DNA from 2 places in the Klebsiella sp. R445 genome. Region 1 is predicted to be linked to the other one. Evidence: predicted binding sites of a transcription regulator. Region 1 holds the regulator's gene; the other holds the start of a gene.

The links. Region 1 encodes PhoB, which activates phosphate uptake and scavenging genes when phosphate is short. Its sites were predicted from a motif close to CTGTCATAAAACTGNCNNAT; they were not measured.
Region 2: a site for PhoB is predicted at 1,723-1,742, ahead of glpT (glycerol-3-phosphate transporter). Genes of this name have one in related genera too.

The regions. Positions count from the first base shown of each region.
Region 1 covers NZ_CP180446.1:2,040,519-2,043,938, reverse strand. Annotated here, with positions in the region: gene sbcD (exonuclease SbcCD subunit D) at 1-837, opposite strand, end outside; gene phoB (phosphate response regulator transcription factor PhoB) at 1,049-1,738, shown strand; gene phoR (two-component system sensor histidine kinase PhoR) at 1,760-3,055, shown strand.
Region 2 covers NZ_CP180446.1:4,781,322-4,784,741, forward strand. Annotated here, with positions in the region: gene glpA (anaerobic glycerol-3-phosphate dehydrogenase subunit A) at 1-1,597, opposite strand, end outside; gene glpT (glycerol-3-phosphate transporter) at 1,871-3,217, shown strand; gene yfaE (ferredoxin-like diferric-tyrosyl radical cofactor maintenance protein YfaE) at 3,289-3,420, opposite strand, start outside.

The sequences.
Region 1 (3,420 bases):
CAGCGGCTGGGTCACCGGTACCGTCAGCGGGCTCACGTCTGTCAGATGGCCGTCGGTAAAGGTCACCAGATTGACGCTTTTACTTTTCCCCGTTTCGTCGAAGCTGAGGGAGATCGGTGAGCCACTGTAGCGAATATGCTCGTTGCCGCCGACCAGCTGCGCCCGGTGAATATGGCCGAGCGCAATATAATCAACCGGCGGGAAATGGCTGGCAGGAAACGCCTCCAGGGTCCCGATATAGATATCGCGTACCGCATCACTTTTACTGGCGCCGACGGTGGTCAGGTGACCGCTGGCAATAATCGGCAGCGGGCGGTCGCCGCGCAGGTCGCAGGCCTGCTGATACTGCTGTTGATAATAGTCGCTGATAGCGCTTAACAGCTGTTGTTGCTTCTCGCCGCTGGAGTGTCCCGCCTGGCTGGTGACCAGCTCGCGCGGGCGCAGGAACGGCACCGGGCAAAAAACAGCCCCGGGGGTGCCGTCACGCAGGGGCAGGATAAAGGGAGCATGGCCTGCATTGGCCACCACCGTGGTTTTCAAAAAGGCCAGGATGTCGCGGGATTCATTCAGGGTCGCGACCGAGTCATGGTTGCCGGCCAGCACTACCAACTGACAGCCGGCCTGCTGAAGCTGCACCACAAAATGGTTATACAGTTCGCGGGCGTAGCTGGGGGGCGATCCGGTATCAAAAATATCACCGGCGACAATGATGGCATCGACCTCGTGCTGTTGGGCGTTGGACAGCAGCCAGTCGAGAAAGGCCGAATGTTCGACGGCACGGCTTTTACTGTAAAAATTCTGACCCAGGTGCCAGTCAGAGGTATGAATGATGCGCATAATGATTTTTTCCTGACGAAAAAGCATGAGCGCATTATACCCTTCATCCTTCAGCTTGCCTCCCCGAGCAGCAATCGGATTGTCGGTTACTCCTTGTCATCATTCGAAATCTCCGATCATCAGACGGTCATTTTTTTCATAAATCTGTCACAAAACTGACGCATAATGACGCCGCACTCTATACTGATGGCTAAAAAACACAGGGTAAATAATGGCGAGAAGAATTCTGGTCGTTGAAGATGAAGCACCGATCCGCGAAATGGTCTGCTTTGTTCTGGAGCAAAACGGCTTTCAGCCCGTCGAGGCGGAAGATTATGACAGTGCGGTGAATCAACTCAATGAACCCTGGCCTGATTTGATTCTCCTTGACTGGATGCTACCGGGCGGGTCGGGTCTGCAGTTTATTAAACAGCTGAAGCGCGAAGCGATGACCCGGGATATTCCGGTGGTGATGCTGACCGCACGCGGCGAAGAAGAAGACCGCGTTCGTGGCCTGGAAACCGGGGCCGACGATTACATTACCAAGCCTTTCTCACCGAAAGAGCTGGTGGCGCGTATCAAAGCGGTGATGCGTCGAATTTCGCCGATGGCGGTAGAAGAAGTAATTGAAATGCAAGGCCTTAGCCTGGATCCTTCCTCGCATCGCGTGATGACCGGTGAAAGTCCGCTGGACATGGGGCCAACGGAATTTAAATTATTACATTTCTTTATGACCCACCCGGAACGCGTGTACAGCCGCGAACAGCTGCTGAATCACGTCTGGGGTACGAACGTGTATGTAGAAGACCGAACGGTGGATGTGCACATTCGTCGTCTACGTAAAGCGCTGGAACTTAGCGGCCATGACCGGATGGTACAAACGGTTCGCGGCACGGGGTATCGTTTCTCCGCTCGTTTCTGAATATCGACAGGAGTGTGAACCGTGCTGGAACGGCTGTCATGGAAAAGGCTGGCGCTTGAGCTTTTCTTATGTTGTATACCGGCCCTGATCCTTGGGGCGATTTTTGGTCATCTGCCGTGGTTTTTGCTGGCGGCGGTGACCGGCCTGCTGATATGGCATTTCTGGAACCTTATGCGCCTGTCATGGTGGCTGTGGGTTGACCGCAGCATGACGCCGCCGCCGGGTAGCGGCAGCTGGGAGCCGCTGCTGTATGGCCTCCACCAGATGCAGATGCGTAATAAAAAGCGCCGACGCGAGCTGGGCAGTCTGATCAAACGCTTTCGTAGCGGGGCGGAGTCATTGCCCGATGCGGTGGTGCTGACGACGGAGGAGGGCGCCATCTTCTGGTGTAATGGTCTGGCGCAGCAGATCCTGAATCTGCGCTGGCCGGACGACAGCGGACAAAACATTCTCAACCTTCTGCGTTACCCTGAATTTGCTAACTACCTCAAAAACAGGGACTTCTCCAAACCTCTCAATCTGGTGCTCAATACGGCTCGCCATCTGGAGATCCGCGTGATGCCCTACAGCGACAAACAGTGGCTGATGGTGGCACGCGACGTCACGCAGATGCACCAGCTCGAAGGTGCGCGGCGCAACTTTTTTGCTAACGTCAGCCATGAGCTGCGCACGCCGTTGACGGTGCTGCAGGGCTATCTGGAGATGATGCAGGAGCAGGTGCTGGAAGGGATGACGCGCGAGAAAGCGCTGCATACCATGCGCGAGCAAACTCAGCGCATGGAAGGACTGGTCAAACAGCTGTTAACCCTGTCGCGCATTGAAGCCGCACCAACCCTGGCGATGAATGACAAAATTGACGTGCCGATGATGCTGCGGGTGGTGGAGCGCGAAGCGCAGACCCTTAGCCAGCAGAAGCACACCCTGCATTTCACGGTGGATGACAGCCTGCAGGTGCTCGGCAATGAAGAGCAGCTGCGCAGCGCGATATCCAACCTGGTGTATAACGCCATTAACCATACCCCTGCCGGGACGGAGATCTCCGTCAGTTGGCTGCGGGCACCGCATGGCGCGCTGTTTAGCGTCGAGGATAACGGCCCCGGTATTGCGCCGGAGCATATTCCGCGCCTGACCGAGCGGTTTTATCGCGTTGATAAAGCCCGTTCGCGCCAGACCGGCGGCAGTGGCCTGGGGCTGGCTATCGTCAAACATGCGGTTAATCATCACGACAGCCGACTGGAAATTGAGAGTACCCTGGGCAAGGGGACGCGGTTTAGCTTCCTGCTCCCGGAACGTTTAATTGCCAAAAAAAGCGCCTGACCGCCTGTCTGTCAGCATTACTTGCCAATGACCAGCTCCGGCTGGTCATTTTCATTTGCAGTCACTTTTTCGCCGCGTAATTAATGAACGCCTGCTGCTTTTTTGTTCGCATGATTAGCCATGGGTTTTCTCTCAATATGGTGAATAGTTTTGGTTGAGAATATAGAGTTAGCATAATCATCTGCTTTCACGATCCCTCCTTGCATTAAAACGTTATAAGCGTTTAAATTGCCCCCCATACAGTCGCAGACAGACTGTTTTTGCGTGGTAATTCAAAAAACAATTCTTTCCCACGCCGCTTCGGGAGCATATCTCGCTGAGTTTGCCGGCAATCGCCGCTGTATCATCCCCCAGGGAAAAGCACG
Region 2 (3,420 bases), 2.6 Mb from region 1:
GCAGCCCGCACAGTCCGAGGTAGACCCAGCGGGTGAATTCACTTTCCCGCAGCGCATTGCCCCAGGCGACCGGCTGCACGCCTTTCCAGCGTTCGTTTAAAAATTCAGAGAGCTGGGTCAACGACTGTGCCGGGGTGGTGATATCGAAGCGTTGCAGCAGTCCGGCGGCCCGGCAGGCGCACAGCTCTCCCTGGCAGGTGCCCATGCCGATACGCGTGCGGCGGCGTAAATCGAGCAGGCTGTTGACCGCTAAATTTTCGACGGCGTACTGCACTTCACCGGCGGTGACCATTTCGCATTCGCAGATCAGGCTGCGGTGCTGGCGGGTATCGCCCAGCCAGGCCGGAGTGCGGTCGCCGTGGCGATAGAGGGCGGAGCCGCGCAGCGGTGCGGGGAGCGAGATGATTTTCTTCACCGTCACCTCCGGTGCTTCTGCGGAGCCGGGCAGCGGGGTCTCGGCGGTGGTGCAGGCAACCTGATGGTCGAGCTTGCGGCACACCGCATCCGTCGCCCATTCCGCCATCAGGCGATAGGTCATCAGCTTGCCGCCGGTGATGGTGATAAACCCCTCCATGCCGTCGCGGGCAGCGTGATCGAGCAGCACAATGCCGCGGCTGACGCTGCGCCCGCTGGGGTCATTATCGTTCGCCACCAGGGGACGCACGCCTGAGTAGGCGCGCAGCACCCGGGTACGGCCGAGGACCGGGGCCAGCTTTTCCCCTTCGCGCAGCAGAATGTCGACCTCGGCCGCGGTGACCCGGTTGTCATCAATCTCATGGTCGTCGATATGCACCGAGGTGGTGCCAATCAGCGAAATGGTATCCCCGGGCACCAGAATATCGGCATCGGCGGGCTGGCGGCAGCGGTTGATAACCTGGCGGTTAATACGGTGGTCGAGGATCAGCAGCGATCCCTTGGCCGGGAACATCGCTACCCGCAGATCGGCATATTCGGCGATCCGCTGCCCCCAGATCCCGGCGGCATTGACAACCACGCGGGCGTGCAGCGTGCGGCTTTCGCACTGTTGGGTGTCGTAGTAGGTCACGCCGCTGACGCGTGCGCCCTGGCGGATAAGCCCGGTAATTTCGCAGCCGGTCAGAATGGTGGCGCCATGCTCTCGGGCATCCAGCATATTGGCGGCGCACAGGCGAAAGGGGTCGATAGTGCCGTCGGGCACCTGCACGGCGCCGAGCAGTGCCGGGTTGACGGTGGGCTCCATGCGGCGCGCGTCTTCCGGCGACAGCTGGCGGGTGTCAATGCCGGCCTGCTGGCAGGCGTTGATAAAGGTTTGCTGCCACCCGAGGTCGTCCTCGGGAAGGGTAATAAACAGCCCGTTGGTGGGTTCAACGCAGTGGCGGGCGATGCGGCGCAGGATCCGGTTTTCGCTGATGCACTCCCTTGCCGATTCACTATCGGTCACCGCGTAACGGGCGCCGCTGTGCAGTAGCCCATGGTTACGCCCGGTCGCGCCGGTGGCAATATCGTGACGTTCAACCAGCGTCACCTGCAGCCCGCGGAGTGCACAGTCTCTCGCGATCCCTGCGCCCGTTGCGCCACCGCCGATGACGATGACATCACACTCACGGATTTCGGCCATCTTTCGATCCCTCTACTTTCGTTTAACGCCATTTAGCCATACAAAGCTTATGGTTTGTTTGATTTCGAGCATATTCGAGCATAATTTGCTCGGGATATGTGATTTTATGCTCAAAATGGAATGTTCTGTCATATTTTTGTAACAAAGCGTGCGATGTTTCACAGTATCCGGGTCGGGCTTTGCCTACCATCCCGCCACATCAGAAGTGAGTGATTAGATTAGATTTTTCTTATCGAACTCATCAGCAGAGAAACCATGGCCACGGAGGCTGTTATGTTAACTATTTTTAAACCCGCGCCACATAAAGCGCGCTTACCGGCGGCGGAGATCGACCCGATGTACCGCCGCCTGCGCTGGCAGATTTTCATCGGTATCTTCTTTGGCTATGCGGCTTACTATCTGGTTCGTAAGAACTTTGCGCTGGCAATGCCCTATCTGGTCGAACAGGGCTTTTCGCGCGGCGACCTCGGTTTCGCGCTTTCGGGGATTTCGATTGCCTATGGATTTTCGAAATTCATCATGGGGTCGGTATCCGATCGCTCGAATCCGCGCATTTTCCTGCCGGCGGGTCTGATTCTGGCGGCGCTGGTGATGCTGGTGATGGGCTTCGTCCCGTGGGCCACCTCCAGCATTATGGTGATGTTTGTGCTGCTGTTCCTGTGCGGCTGGTTCCAGGGGATGGGCTGGCCGCCTTGCGGGCGAACCATGGTGCACTGGTGGTCGCAGAAAGAGCGCGGCGGCATTGTGTCGGTGTGGAACTGTGCGCATAACGTCGGCGGTGGGATCCCGCCGCTGCTGTTCCTGCTGGGGATGGCCTGGTTTAACGACTGGCATGCGGCGCTATATATGCCGGCATTTGGCGCGATACTGCTGGCGGTGTTTGCCTTTGCGATGATGCGCGATACCCCGCAATCCTGCGGCTTGCCGCCGATTGAAGAGTATAAAAACGACTACCCGGACGACTACAGCGAACAGCATGAACAGGAGTTGACCGCCAGGCAGATCTTCCGCCAGTACATTATGCCGAACAGGCTGCTGTGGTATATCGCCGTGGCTAACGTGTTCGTTTATCTGCTGCGCTACGGCATCCTTGACTGGTCGCCGACCTACCTGAAAGAGGTGAAGCATTTCGCGTTGGATAAATCGTCCTGGGCCTACTTCCTGTATGAGTATGCCGGGATCCCCGGGACGCTGATTTGCGGCTGGATGTCGGACAAGGTGTTTAAAGGAAATCGTGGGGCGACCGGGGTGTTCTTTATGACGCTGGTGACGATAGCCACCGTGGTTTACTGGCTGAACCCGCCGGGCAATCCAGGGGTTGATATGGCCTGCATGATTGTGATCGGCTTCCTGATCTATGGTCCGGTCATGCTGATTGGTCTGCATGCGCTGGAGCTGGCACCGAAGAAAGCCGCGGGCACCGCTGCCGGCTTTACCGGGCTGTTTGGTTATCTGGGCGGTTCGGTGGCGGCCAGCGCTATCGTTGGCTATACAGTGGACTTCTTCGGCTGGGACGGTGGATTTATGGTGATGATTGGCGGTAGCGTGCTGGCGGTGCTGCTGCTGATCGTGGTGATGATCGGCGAAAAACGTCATCACCAGCAGCTGAAACAGAGTTAATAAAGGACAAAGAAAAAGGGAACGCATGGCGTTCCCTTTATTCCTTCTAGTCCTTCTATTCCTTCCGCTGGTTACATCTCAATTTCGATGTCACCTTGCGCCCGGCAACAGCAGGGCAAAATCTCGCCGGGCTGGATAAACGCCAGCGGTTCGGTCAGCCAGTCTACCTGGCCGGACACCAGTCGCGTGCGGCAGGAGCCGCA